One region of the Serratia sp. 2723 genome, then DNA from elsewhere that is predicted to be linked to it. Evidence: predicted binding sites of a transcription regulator. Region 1 holds the regulator's gene; the other holds the start of a gene.
The links. The regulator ArgR, encoded in region 1, controls arginine synthesis, uptake and breakdown. The targets are predictions, from matches to a motif close to ANTGAATAAAAATACANT.
Positions count from the first base shown of each region.

Region 2: argA (amino-acid N-acetyltransferase) is a predicted target of ArgR. The motif match lies at 5,923-5,940, and genes of this name have one in related genera.

Region 1 covers NZ_JBNDIN010000001.1:121,650-129,098, reverse strand. Annotated here, with positions in the region: gene ispB (octaprenyl diphosphate synthase) at 70-1,041, shown strand; gene ABIE29_RS00600 (DNA-binding protein) at 1,086-1,460, opposite strand; gene ABIE29_RS00595 (DNA-binding protein) at 1,728-2,084, opposite strand; gene ABIE29_RS00590 (helix-turn-helix domain-containing protein) at 2,266-2,526, shown strand; gene mdh (malate dehydrogenase) at 2,589-3,527, opposite strand; gene ABIE29_RS00580 (hypothetical protein) at 3,778-3,954, opposite strand; gene argR (transcriptional regulator ArgR) at 3,992-4,462, shown strand; gene yhcN (peroxide/acid stress response protein YhcN) at 4,870-5,133, shown strand; gene yhcN (peroxide/acid stress response protein YhcN) at 5,267-5,530, shown strand; gene mpl (UDP-N-acetylmuramate:L-alanyl-gamma-D-glutamyl-meso-diaminopimelate ligase) at 5,742-7,121, opposite strand; gene fbp (class 1 fructose-bisphosphatase) at 7,292-7,449, shown strand, end outside.
Region 2 covers NZ_JBNDIN010000017.1:43,266-50,714, forward strand. Annotated here, with positions in the region: gene recB (exodeoxyribonuclease V subunit beta) at 1-2,656, shown strand, start outside; gene recD (exodeoxyribonuclease V subunit alpha) at 2,653-4,503, shown strand; gene argA (amino-acid N-acetyltransferase) at 4,564-5,889, opposite strand; gene amiC (N-acetylmuramoyl-L-alanine amidase AmiC) at 6,118-7,368, shown strand.

The sequences.
Region 1 (7,449 bases):
TTACCGCCATGTACCGATGTGAGCAGCGTTCTCATCGCGGTCAACAGAAACACAGCTGAAAAAAATACAATGAACCTAGAACAAATTACTGAGTTAACCGCGCAAGATATGGCGGCCGTGAACGCAACAATTCTCGAACAGTTGAATTCCGATGTCACGCTCATCAATCAACTTGGCTATTACATTATCAGCGGTGGCGGTAAGCGCATTCGCCCAATGATCGCCGTTCTGGCGGCACGGGCCTTGCACTATCAAGGCGATAAACACATTGCCGTCGCTGCCCTGATAGAGTTCATTCATACCGCGACCCTGCTGCATGATGACGTGGTGGATGAGTCCGACATGCGTCGTGGCAAGGCGACCGCCAACGCGGCGTTTGGCAATGCCGCCAGCGTGTTGGTGGGCGATTTCATTTATACACGTGCTTTCCAGATGATGACCAGCCTGGAATCGCTGCGCGTGTTAGCAGTGATGTCCGAAGCGGTCAACGTGATCGCCGAAGGTGAAGTGCTGCAGTTGATGAACGTCAACGATCCGAACATCAGTGAAGAAAACTATATGCGGGTCATCTACAGCAAAACCGCTCGTCTGTTTGAGGCGGCGGCCCAGTCATCAGCCATCCTCTCCGAAGCCAAACCGGCCGAAGAGCAGGCGCTGCAAGACTATGGCCGCTATCTTGGCACGGCATTCCAACTGATCGACGATCTGCTGGACTACAGTGCAGACGGCGTGACCCTGGGTAAAAATACCGGCGATGACTTGAACGAGGGCAAGCCGACGCTGCCGTTGTTGCATGCGATGCATAATGGCAATGCCGAACAGTCTGCGATGATCCGTGGCGCGATTGAACAGGGGAATGGCCGCCATCTGCTGGAGCCGGTTCTGGCTACCATGCAGGAGTGTGGTTCACTCACCTATACACGTCAGCGCGCAGAAGAAGAAGCGGACAAGGCGATCGCCGCATTGCAGATTTTGCCCGACTCTCCTTATCGAACCGCACTGGAAGGATTAGCGCATCTGGCGGTTCAACGAGACTTTTAAGAAACTTAAGTTTCCAAATATTCAAATAGGCCTGCGTTGCGGGCCTATTTATTTGCCTTGCTAATGAGATCCAGTAGCCCCGCAGCCCCCTTCGCCGCCAGAAAAGTCAATAAAACCGCGTATTCGTCTGGTTTCATACCTGCCAGATAGCTCTGCAAACGTAGCCAGGGATCGCCATCACGGGCGACGGTATAAGCCGCCGGTTCCTCTGCGGCAAGGGGGTAGCTCTGGGGATACAACTCGTTTTGGGTCGAGAGGGGCAGGCTGCTGATATGATACTCCTTAGTCACCCCCTGCTTGCCAAAACGCCGCTGCCATCGCCAGTTTTTCTCACGTGCCCGCTTATTGATCCCTTGCGGGGAGTTGCCCAATTCCCCCTTCCCTTTCAGTTCGTTGGCGGTAAACCATTCCTTGTCCATTCCCCCTCCTTGATCTCGGCGTTGTCCCTAACTGACTTATCAGACCTTCCAGTTGCATGAACAACTAATGCCAATAAGCTAGTTATAACATTAACCAGGCCGTTGCCAATAACCAAAAAACTGGCGCAATACTCAAGAAATATTTACCAAACAAAGGAAGGGAAACACTGAAGCAACGCAGAAAGCAGCTTGGTGGGAGCCGCATATGGCTAATCGGGCGCGGTTCAATGCGGCCCCTTATGTAGCGCAGGTCAGTTAGGGAATGGCTCACTGCTTATTTTTTTCAGCAATCCAGGTCAGCAGGCTATCCATACCTTCACGCATCAAAAACGCCATCACTTTGCCACGCTCACTGTCTGAAAGGTGGTAATAGTATTCGATCCACACCGCCAGCGAGTCCTGACGCCCGGCCTCATAGACCGCAGGCTCTTCACGCAATACCAGCAGGTTTTTGACGCCGGTAGGCAAGCTGTCAAAATGGTATTCCAGCGCCTTGCCTTGAACGCCTTTGCGGCGACGGCTGAGCCAATTTTCGCGCCGGGCCATCAGATTGATTCCCTGTGTAGAGGACGGTAATCCTGCGATGCCTATCAACTCCTTGGCAGCAAACCACTCGTTTTTCATAGCCATGATCTCGGGACAATAGTGTGGCAAGACAAATTTTTCAGAAACCATAAGGTATTTTCTGGAAACTTGGTGGTATCCTAGTTTCTGAATAAACGCTTCACGTTGTTCAAACGATTAATACTTACCTGTTAGTTATACCACTAACAGAACTTTCTCTAATCAAAAAAGGAATGAAAATATGAATTCACGGGACCCAGATTGGCATCCAGCAGACGTCATCGCGGCTTTGAAGAAGAGAGGTACCACTCTGGCAGCGGTGTCACGAGAGGCAGGGCTAAGTTCTTCGACGTTGGCCAACGCGCTGTCACGTCCTTGGCCAAAGGGAGAATGGTTGATTGCTGACGCACTGAACGTGCATCCGGCAGAGATCTGGCCGAGCAGGTATTTTGATCCGCTTACCCATCATCTGCGAGATCGGAAAAGTCGAATCAAATCATGATAAACATAAGAAAGCCGCCGGATTCGGCCCGGCGGCTTATCAAAACATCACATACTGAGAGATCAGCTGTTGATAAACTTCTCGCCCAGTTCGATATCTTTGTGCAGTACGTCCAGCATTTCGCTCAGCGCTTTTTGCTCGAAGGCGCTCAGGGTACCGATGTCTTTACGCTCTTCGATACCGTTTTTACCCAATAGCAGTGGCTGTGCAAAGAAGCGGGCATATTTGCCATCCCCTTCAACATAGGCACATTCAACGACGCCTTTCTCACCGCTCAGCGCACGCACCAGAGACAGGCCAAAACGTGCAGCAGCCTGGCCCATAGACAGGGTTGCAGAACCGCCACCGGCTTTGGCTTCAACCACTTCGGTACCCGCATTCTGGATACGTTTGGTCAGATCAGCCACTTCCTGATCGCTAAAGCTTACGCCTGGGATCTGCGACAGCAAAGGCAAGATGGTCACGCCTGAGTGGCCGCCAATCACCGGTACGTTCAGTTCTTCCGGTTGTTTGCCTTTCAGTTCCGCAACGAAGGTGTTGGAACGGATGATATCCAGCGATGTGATACCAAACAGTTTGTTTTTGTCGTACACACCCGCTTTCTTCAACACTTCTGCCGCAATGGCCACCGTGGTATTCACCGGGTTGGTGATGATACCGATGCAGGCTTTCGGGCAGGTTTTGGCCACTTGCTCGATCAGGTTGCGTACGATGCCAGCGTTAACGTTGAACAGATCGGAACGATCCATCCCTGGTTTACGCGCAACGCCAGCAGAAATCAGCACCACGTCCGCACCATGCAGCGCAGGGGTCGCATCTTCGCCACTGAAGCCTTTGATTTTAACTGCGGTTGGGATGTGGCTTAAGTCAACGGCAACGCCTGGGGTAACAGGGGCAATGTCGTAGAGGGAGAGTTCAGAACCTGAAGGAAGCTGGGTCTTGAGTAGAAGGGCGAGGGCCTGGCCAATACCGCCAGCAGCACCGAGAACTGCAACTTTCATCCTATACTCCTTTATTGTCTTAAATATAAAAGCGCCGTGAATTCTTTGGTCACGGACCTTAATTTATCACGCCTTTAAAAACAACCTCTTAACAGTCGGTTTTAGATCTGACGCAATAAAATGGCCGATGTTGCGAGCATTTTAAAGTAAATAGCTTATGCATTAAGGGCATAGCGCACACTAATCGAAAATAGTGCCAAGCTTTTCACGATCACGTTAACCGGCGGTTACATTACACCCTTACGTAACATCAGAACAACATCATTTTAATAACATTTTCGTTACCGGAGAGCTGGCTCGCTTCCCGCACCAAAAGGGCATATTCATGAGCAACGGATTTTGTTAAAATTGCGCTCTTGCCTTTCTGTCTGGGCATTTTTAATTTTCCAGACAGCCCCACATTGCATAAAAATGCATTTATATGCATAATAATCAGCTCTATTACCAACATTCCACGGTGCAAAATGCGTAATCCCGCAAAGCAGGAAGATCTGATCAAGGCGTTTAAAGCGTTATTGAAAGAAGAAAAATTCAGTTCTCAAGGCGAGATCGTTTTGGCGCTGCAAGAAGAAGGCTTCGAGAACATTAACCAGTCCAAGGTATCACGCATGCTGACCAAGTTCGGGGCGGTGCGCACGCGTAATGCAAAGATGGAGATGGTGTACTGCCTCCCGGCCGAACTCGGTGTCCCAACCACCACCAGCCCGCTCAAGAATCTGGTGCTGGACGTGGACCATAACGACGCGGTGGTGGTGATCCATACCAGCCCTGGTGCGGCGCAGCTGATTGCCCGCCTGTTGGACTCGCTGGGCAAATCCGAAGGGATCCTGGGCACCATTGCCGGTGACGACACTATTTTTGTCACTCCGGCCAGCTCCTTTACCGCACGCCAACTGTTTGAAGCCATTCTCTCCTTGTTCGAACAGGAACTTTGATGCATTCAGTACCGCCTGCGGCTTTCTGTCACGGGCGGTGCATCCTTTATTAATTAACCCTTCATTTACTTCTTCTGCGCTGCCTACCACGTTTAAAACTGCTAATAAGCCGACCGACAGCACATTTCAAAGACATTTCTGGGTGACTGGTGATAGTGACTGGAAGTTTCCGCACTTTTAGTCAAAAACACTTAGCTCATTGAAATTACAAAAATTTAACATCAAAAGCGCATTTTATCGCCGTTTTTTATTCCATAAGGTTATTAAAAGTAACGCCCACCCCAATAAAGTTTCACTAGAAACTGTTAGTCAGCTATTAATATTTGCCGTTACTAGATGTATACTCATTTCCGTGACGTAAATCACAGTTCATTGGAACTGATAAAAGAATACGAAGAGGATAAATCATGAAAATTAAAGCTACCGTAGCAACAATCAGCCTGCTGTCCATGCTGTCTTTCGGCGCATTTGCAGCACAATCCATCGATGCTTCCCAGGCTGAAAAACTGCAGTCTGCCGGTACCATCACCGTAAGCGGCGTCGGTGCAGCTCCTTCTGATATCCGTCAGGCACTGTCTGCTAAAGCCGATGCCCAAGGCGCGACCGCTTACCGCGTGATCGAAGCTCGTAACGAAGGCAACTACCACGCTACCGCCGAGATTTACAAATAAGTACAAGATATTATTTGAGCATTGCACGACAACTCTCTGGTAAAAACCCAAGTAGATAACCGCCTTCAAGTATAAAAAACGCTGTAAAGCCCTTCCAGGCCGTTATCTCTGAACGATTAAGGATCCAAGTATCATGAACATGAAAACGACTCTCGTTGCACTTAGCCTGCTGTCTGCCGTTTCTTTCGGTGCTTCTGCGGCTAACCTGGTCACTGATGCCCAAGCCAGCAATCTGCAGTCTGTCGGCACCATTACCGCTAGCGGCGTGGGTGGCGCACCTTCTGATATCCGTCAGGCGCTGTCTGATAAAGCGGACCAGCAAGGGGCCAAAGCCTACCGAGTGATCGAAGCCTATGAAAATGGCAACTGGCACGCAACGGCTGAAATCTACAAGTAAAAAACCGAGGTCGCGCTTACTGAACTGACTACCCTCGTCACTGCCACTGCCGAGTTCTCAGGTAAACGTTATATCCTCGGAAATTGTCGTCGTCCTATCCGACGAACCCCATTGCCCTCGCTCGCGAGGGCTTTTTTATGGGTGTAAAAAAGGCCGCTCAGCGGCCTTAATATTACAACGGGAGCCGCATGCAGCTCCCGTTTAGCTAATGTCAGTAGGTTTCTTTCGGTTCGGCCTTGTTAGCCAGCCCCGCCAGCAGCTTGTCATGAATGCCGCCAAATCCGCCGTTGCTCATCACCAGAATATGGTCACCCGGCTGTGCGGTTTTCACGATCATCTCCACCAGCGTATCCAGATCGGCACTCCAGTGCGCAGGCTGGACGCAAGCTTCAGCAACTTCCGCTACCTGCCACGGAATGTGGTGAGGCTGGAACAAGAACACTTCGTCAGCACGGCCCAGTGACGGGGCCAGATCGTTTTTACTGATCCCCATTTTCATGGTATTGGAACGAGGCTCCAGCACGGCCAGAATGCGCGCGGTGCCGCCCACTTTGCCACGCAGCGCCGCCAAGGTGGCCAGAATGGCGGTCGGATGATGGGCAAAGTCGTCATACACCGTGACGCCATTGGCTTCACCGCGCAATTCCAGACGGCGGCGGGCATTGATAAAGTCACCCAGCGCTCGGCAGGCATCGGCTGGCTGTACGCCAACATGGCGGGTGGCGGCGATCGCCATCAGGCCGTTATGCATGTTGTGTTCGCCCACCAGCGCCCAGTTAACCTCGCCCACCTTTTCGCCGTTGAGGAACACTTCGTAATGGCTGGCATCCGTCGCCAGTTTGTGCGCGCGCCACGCGCCCCCTTCCCCAACCCATTCCTGTTCGCTCCAGCATCCCATCGCCATCACCTGTTTCAGATGGGTGTCGTTTTCCGGCAGGATAATCTTGCCTTGGCCCGGCACCAGGCGCACCAGATGATGGAACTGCTTCTGGATGGCTTTCAGATCGTCAAAGATATCGGCATGATCGAACTCGAGGTTGTTCATGATCAGCGTGCGCGGGCAGTAGTGAACAAACTTGGAGCGTTTGTCGAAGAAGGCACAGTCATACTCATCGGCTTCGATGACAAAGAACGGGCTGCCGCCAAGACGGGCCGAGACATCGAAATTGCCCGGTACGCCGCCAATCACAAAGCCCGGCTGATAGCCACAGGCTTCCAGGATCCAGGTCGCCATTCCGGCGGTGGTGGTCTTACCGTGTGTTCCCGCTACTGCCAGCACCCAGCGATCGCGCAGGACATAATCATGCAGCCACTGAGGGCCAGACATGTAAGGAATGCTCTGTTCCAGCACCGCTTCTACGCAAGGATTACCACGGCTCATGGCATTGCCGATAATCACCAGATCCGGAGCCGGATCCAATTGGGCAGGATCGTAGCCCTGGATCAGTTCGATCCCTTGCTTTTCCAGTAAGGTGCTCATCGGAGGATAGACGTTGGCATCTGAACCGGTCACCTCGTGCCCCAGTGAACGAGCCAACATGGCTAGCCCCCCCATAAAGGTGCCGCAGATCCCAAGAATATGTATGCGCATTAGGTTTCTCATTTTAGTGCATCGATTTGCTGCCTATTCTAGCGCTCAGAATCGCTCAGAAGAAATGGATTTGCCTATGAATCGCAAGTTGCTTTGGGCTACACTGCTGACGAAAACGTTGGCGGTATGTTAACAAGCCGCTATCCATCCGTAGATTCAGGGATTGTGTCATGAAAACGTTAGGCGAATTTATCGTCGAGAAACAACACGACTTCTCTCACGCCACCGGTGAGCTGACTTCATTACTTTCAGCCATTAAACTGGGTGCCAAAATCATTCACCGTGATATCAACAAGGCGGGTTTAGTTGATATCTTGGGGGCTAACGG
Region 2 (7,449 bases), on a different contig from region 1:
CAAAAAAGGTGAAGCCCCGCGGCATTTGCTGTTTGTGGCGATTGATGAGCTGTTTGCCGAACCCTTGACCCTGCGTGACCTGATCATGGCGCGGGCGCTGAGTGAAATACGCCTTTCCATTCAACAGGAAAAACGCCAGCGTGCCGAACTGGGTTTTGACGATCTGCTCAGCAGGCTGGATGCGGCACTGCAAAGCGCCGGTGGTGAACAATTGGCGCTGGCGATCCGCCAGCGTTATCCGGTGGCGATGATCGATGAGTTTCAGGATACCGACCCACAGCAGTACCGGATCTTTCAGAAACTGTATGTTGGCCGGGAAGAGTGTGGCCTGCTGCTGATCGGGGATCCCAAACAAGCGATTTACGCCTTCCGTGGGGCAGACATTTTTACCTATATGAAGGCTCGTTCAGAGGTAAGTGCCCACTACACCTTAGAGACCAACTGGCGCTCATCACCGGCGATGGTTGGCAGTGTGAACCGCCTGTTTGCCCAAGTGGAAAAGCCGTTCCTGTTTGGCCAAATCCCGTTTATCGAGGTGGCAGCCGCAGCGAAAAATCAGGAATTGGTCTTCGAGTGGCAGAATAAACCACAACCGGCCATGCAGTTCTGGCTACAACCAGGGGACGGGGCCGGAGTAAGTGATTACCAACAATTAATGGCGCGCTTGTGCGCAGCCCAGATCCGCGACTGGCTCAGTGCCGGACAGGCCGGAGAAGCCTGGCTGGTCAAAGGGGAGCAACGCCGCCACGTTCAGGCATCGGATATTACCATTTTGGTGCGCAGCCGCGCCGAAGCGGCACTGGTGCGTGATGCACTCAGCGCGCTGGCTATCCCCTCGGTTTACCTTTCCAACCGTGACAGCGTGTTTGATACGCCGGAAGCCAAAGATTTACTGTGGCTGCTACAGGCGGTGCTGGCCCCCGAACAGGAGCGAACCCTGCGCTGCGCTTTGGCCACCGGGCTATTGGGGTTGGATGCCTTGACGCTGGACGAACTAAACCATGACGAGTCCGCTTGGGATGGTTTGGTCAACGAGTTTGATGAATATCGTAGCCACTGGTTGCGCCGTGGCGTGTTGCCGATGCTGCGTGAGGTGATGGCCAAGCGGCATCTGGCTGAAAACCTGCTGGCCAGCCCGGGGGGCGAACGCCGTTTGACCGATGTCATGCACCTGGGGGAACTGTTGCAGGAAGCCACGGCACAGCTGGACGGTGAACATGCGCTGGTGCGCTGGTTGGCGCAGCAGATCGCTCAGCCGAATCGTCAGTCGGACAATCAGCAACTACGGCTGGAAAGTGATCGTCATCTGGTGCAGGTGATCACCATCCACAAGTCGAAAGGGTTAGAGTTCGATCTGGTGTGGCTGCCTTTTGTGGGGAATTTCCGTCAGCAACAGCAGGTGCTGTATCACGATCGCCAGACCTTTAAAGCCCTGCTGGATCTTAATGCCAACGAAGAAAGCGTGGCCTGGGCGGAAGAGGAACGGCTGGCGGAGGATTTACGCCTGCTGTATGTGGCGCTGACCCGCTCGGTGTATCACTGCAGCATAGGTATTGCGCCGTTGTTCCTTGGCACGCGCAAGAAGCAGGGCGATACGGATTTGCACCGCAGCGCGTTGGGCTATCTGGTGCAGGCAGGGCAGGCAGGCGATGCGGCCTATCTGCAAACCTGCCTGCAGCAGTTGGCAACTCAGGGCATCGCGCTGTCGCTGGTGGATGTGCCGGGTGAACAGAGCTGGCAGCCGCAGATGGCAACCGCCGCAGAGCTGACGGCCAGGCAGTTTCCTCGCAGGATGCAGGACTTCTGGCGGGTAACCAGCTACACCGGTTTGCAACAGCATGGCTCAAGCCGGATGCAGGAGCTGTTGCCACGCCTGGACGTTGATGCTGTTGGTGAGGGCGATATGACTAAGCCACCCGCATTGACACCCCATACTTTCCCGCGCGGGGCGGCCCCTGGGACCTTCCTGCACAGCCTGTTTGAGGAACTGGACTTTACCCAGCCGCTAGATGAACAGTGGCTGCTGGAGCAGTTGCAACAGCAAGGGCTGGAGGAGCATTGGTTGCCGGTATTGTCCGGCTGGATGCAGGTGTTGCTGAATGCGCCGCTTAATAGCAGCGGCGTCACGCTTTCCGCCTTACCGGTGGGAGCCAGGCAGGCAGAATTGCAGTTCTATCTGCCGATCGGCGGCCTGCTGCAAGCGCAGCAGTTGGATAAACTGGTAAAACGCTACGACCCCCTTTCCGCTGGCTGCCCTGAGCTGGATTTCCAACAGGTACAGGGCATGCTGAAAGGTTTTATCGATCTGGTGTTCTGCTGGCAGGGCAAATACTACCTGCTGGATTACAAATCCAACTGGCTGGGCGAAGACAGCAGTGCCTATACCCAAGAGGCAATGGCGCGGGCGATGGCGGAACATCGTTACGATCTGCAATACCAACTCTATACCTTGGCGCTGCACCGCTATCTGGGGCATCGTCTGGCGGATTACGATTACCAACGCCATTTTGGCGGGGTGATTTATCTGTTTTTACGCGGGGTGGATGCCGAGCATCAGGGCAACGGTATCTTTGCCTGCTGCCCAGAGTTCGCTCTGATTGAAGGGATGGATCGCCTGTTTAGCGGTGAAATGGCCGATGTTGAGGATGGGCAATGATTGAGATTTTGCATCAGGCGTTGGCTCTGGGTGCCTTGCGGCCGCTGGACGTGCAATTTGCCCAGGTGGTGGCCAACGATGATGAACCGGATATCCTGCTGGCCGCCGCCTGCCTGAGCTCGGAGGCCGGTGCGGGCCACGTTTGTCTGTTGCTCGAACAGCTATTGCCGGAAAATCTGTTTGATGGCCGACAGCCGGAACTGGCCCTGGCTGCCTGGCAGGCCTGCGGGCAACCTGACGTGGCGAGCTGGCAACAGCGTCTGGCGAGATCGCCTGCAATTAGCGATGGCAGTACGGCAACGCCGATGGTACTGCAACAGCAGCGGCTGTATCTGCAACGCATGTGGCAGAGCGAAGGTGACGTCGCCACATTTATCAGTAGCGATAGTGTGCCACAGGAACTGGAAGAGGTGCAGTTACGCGCCATTCTCGATCGATTGTTTGGCGCGGCCACGGACGAACCTGATTGGCAAAAAATTGCCGCAGCGGTAGCGGCCACGCGCCGCATCGCGATTATTTCCGGTGGCCCCGGCACAGGTAAAACGACTACCGTTGCCAAGCTGTTGGCGGCGCTGGTGCAGCTGGCGAACGGGGAGCGTCTGCGTATCCAACTTGCTGCGCCTACCGGTAAGGCCGCTGCTCGTCTGACCGAATCCTTGGGGATCGCTAGCCGTCAGTTGGATTTAACCCCGGAGCAACGGGCCTTATTCCCTACGGAAGCGGCGACGTTACACCGTTTGTTGGGTGCTCAGCCAAATAGCCAGCGCATGCGCTATCACCGGGGGAACCCGCTGCATCTGGATGTGCTGGTAGTGGATGAGGCTTCGATGGTGGACTTGCCCATGATGGCAAGGTTGATTGCCGCCTTGCCCCCCAAGGCGCGAGTCATCTTCCTTGGCGATCGCGATCAACTGGCCTCGGTGGAGGCTGGAGCCGTGCTGGGGGATATCTGCCGGTTTGCCGAGCAGGGATATAGTGAAGCTCGTGCGGCACAGTTGGCGCGTCTGACCGGTTGCCCCTTGCAGGGGCAGCCAGCGCAGGCCGAGGCAGCGGTGCGTGACAGCCTGTGCCTGCTGCGCAAGAGTTACCGGTTTGATGCCAAATCCGGCATTGGTCAGTTGGCCTTGGCGGTGAATGCAGGCGATAGCAAGCGCGCCCTGGCGGCGTTGAACGGCAGCTATGCCGATGTGGCGGGTTATCCACTGGCAGAAACCGAAGATTACCAACGGCTGCTGGATAGCTGCGTTGCCGGTTATCGCGACTATCTGCGGCTGGTAGCAGAAGGGGCCGGGGCCGTGACGATCCTGGGTGCCTTTGGTCGCTTCCAGCTATTGTGCGCCCTGCGCGAAGGGCCATTTGGCGTTGCCGGGCTGAACGAGCGTATCGAAAGTGGGCTGCAGCGTGCCGGTTTGATTCGGCGTAATCCAGGCCCCACCGGGCGTTGGTATTTAGGGCGGCCGGTGATGATTGGCCGCAACGATAGCGCGCTGGGGCTGTTTAACGGCGATATTGGCATTGCCTTACCCGGTGAGGGCGGCGATCTGCGTGTGCACTTCCAATTACCGGACGGCAGCATCAAATCGGTACAGCCTAGCCGCTTACCGGCGCATGAAACCGCCTATGCGATGACAGTGCATAAATCACAGGGGTCGGAGTTCGACCATACGGCGTTAGTGCTGCCAAATCATTTTCTGCCGGTGCTGACCCGCGAGCTGGTCTATACCGCTATTACTCGTGCACGTCAGCGGCTTTCGCTCTATGCGGTAGACAAGGTGTTGGTAAGCGCAATCCGCACCCCCACACAGCGTCGTAGCGGGTTGGCAGAACGCTTGCAGATCGGGAAGTAACAACGAAGGGGCGCAGCACGCTGCGCCCGTCATGATAATCAATGGGTTAGCTAGGGTAAGTCAAAGATCGGCCAACAGGATCTTCGAGCGGCGCTGGTAGTTATATAAAGCCTGCTTCTGCATCGGCAGCACGTCGACTTCCGCCGGAGTGAAGCCGCGCTCCTGGAACCAATGGATGCTACGCGTGGTCAGCACAAACAGCTTCTGTAGCCCCATCTGGCGCGCCTGGCTCTCTACCCGTTGCAACAACATCTCGCCCCGCGACGAACTGCGGTAATCCGGATGCACCGCCACGCAGGCCATTTCACCAATCTTCTCTTCCGGGAACGGATAGAGTGCCGCGCAAGCGATAGTCAGGTTATCGCGTTCGATAATCGTGAACTTGTCGATCTCCATTTCCAACTGTTCGCGCGAACGGCGGACTAAAATTCCTTGTTGCTCCAATGGGCGGATCAGCTCGAGTATGCCACCGATATCATTGATGGTCGCCCGGCGTACCTGTTCGGCGCTCTCCATGACGATTTGGGTACCGATACCGTCGCGTGAAAACAGCTCCTGTACCAGTGCACCATCCTCCTGATAGCTGATCAGGTGGCTGCGGCGTACCCCGCTGCGGCAGGCCTTTACCGCACCGCGCAGGAAGCGCACGGTGCCAGAATGGTAGTCACCTGCCTCTTCCAATTGCTCGATACGTTTTTGTGCATCGTTGGGGAACAGTTCGGAAAGGATATTGCCTTCCTCATCGGTCACCCCCTGTGATGAACAGAAGCCGATCATTTTCTCGGCCTTCAGCTTGATTGCCAACTGGGTGGCGACTTCTTCCGAGGTCAGGTTAAAGCTTTCACCGGTCACCGATACCGCCACCGGGCCAATCAGCACGATGGCCTTGCTGTCGAGTTGGCGATGAATGGCTTCTTCATCAATACGCCGGATACGGCCGCTGTGGCAATAATCGACGCCGTCATCCACGCCCAACGGTTGGGCGATAATAAAGTTGCCGCTCACTACGTTGATGTGGGCCCCTTGCAATGGGGTGTTATTCAGGCTCATGGAAAGCCGTGCGGTAATATCCAGCTGTAACAAGCCAGCGGCCTGCTTAACCAGCTCTAGCGTATGGGCGTCGGTCACTCGGGTATGCTTATGGTAAATCGGCTCGCAGTTATGCTGTGCCAGATTATTGTCAATCTGTGGCCGCGCGCCGTAGACCACCACCAAACGAATGCCCAGGCTATGTAACAGCCCGATATCGTTGACGATACTGGAAAAGTTTTCATGTTCAATAGCTTCGCCACCCAGCATGACGACAAAGGTCTTGCCACGGTGAGTGTTGATATAGGGAACTGAGTGACGAAATCCTTGCACCAGCTCTGTACTACGTTCCTTCACGGCAAGACCTCATTTGCATATTTATACGGTATTTTTGTATTTTTATTCTTTTATTGCGCCAAAGGCAAGTAGGAAATGAGAGTGATTTTTCTGCCAAATGCGCTAACTGATTAATAAATTGAAAGATCATAAAAAGATTTTCTGATGACAGCGGTGAATGGATTGGGTAAAGTTTTTGCCATTGTTTTTTTTTGCTGTTTTTTTAATCGTTAGTTTTTCCGGAGCCGCATGCCTAACTCTAATCACAATCCGGGTCGCCGTCGTTTGTTGCAGGGGGTTGCTGCAACCTGGTTGCTGAGTGTGAGTCGCGTTGGTTTCGCCGCTGCTTCTCATGTGATTGCCGTACGAGTCTGGCCTTCCTCAACCTATACCCGAGTCACGCTGGAATCCAATGTCCCGCTGAAATACAAACAGTTTGCCCTGACCAATCCAGAGCGCATCGTGGTGGATGTGGAAGGGGTACAGCTAAATAGCGTGCTTAAAGGCATCGCCGGCCAGGTGCGCAAAGAAGATCCCTATCTGAAACAGGCGCGAGTCGGCCAGTTCGACAAAAATACCGTCAGGCTGGTGCTGGAACTCAAGCAAAGCGTCAGCCCGAATATGTTTACCCTGACACCCGTCTCCGAATACCGCAACCGCCTGGTGATGGATCTTTATCCTACCAAAGGGGGCAGCGGTGAAGAGTATGATCCGCTGTTGGCGTTACTGGAAGATTACAACAAGGGCGATCTGGCGCGGACGTTACCGGCAGAAGCACCGCAGGCCGGTAAGGCTGGGCGCGATCGGCCAATTGTGATCGTGCTCGATCCTGGGCACGGCGGTGAAGATCCGGGGGCCATTGGCAAAAATAAAACCCGTGAAAAAGATATCGTGCTGCAGATCGCTCGTCGTCTCAGTGCGCTGATCAAACGCGAACCCAACATGAAAGTGTTTATGACGCGCAATGAAGACGTGTTTATTCCATTAAAGGTGCGCGTAGCCAAAGCGCGTAAGCAGCGGGCCGATCTGTTTGTCTCGATCCATGCCGATGCCTTCAGCAACCGTGCGGCTCGCGGTTCCTCGGTGTTTGCACTTTCCACCAAAGGGGCAACCAGTAACGCCGCCAAGTTTCTGGCGCAAACCCAGAACGCCGCTGACGACATTGGTGGCGTCAGCAAAAGTGGCGATCGCTACCTCGATCACACCATGTTCGATCTGTTGCAAACCGCTACCGTCAATGACAGTTTGAAGTTCGGTAAGGAAGTGCTGAACCGGATGGGTAAAATTAATCGCCTGCACAAGAATCGTGTCGATCAGGCCGGCTTTGCCGTATTGAAGGCCCCGGATATTCCGTCGATCCTGGTGGAAACGGCGTTTATCAGCAATCTGGAAGAAGAGCGCAAGCTGCGCACCAGCCATTTTCAGCAGCAGGTGGCGCAATCTATTCTGGCCGGGATCAAAGCCTATTTCGCCAACGGTGGCGCATTGGCACGGCGTTAAACCAGGCGTAGCCCAAGGAGGGGCGGCGTGGTTAATTGGGAAAGTAGGGGAAATTCAGATACAAAAAAACACCCGTTAAGG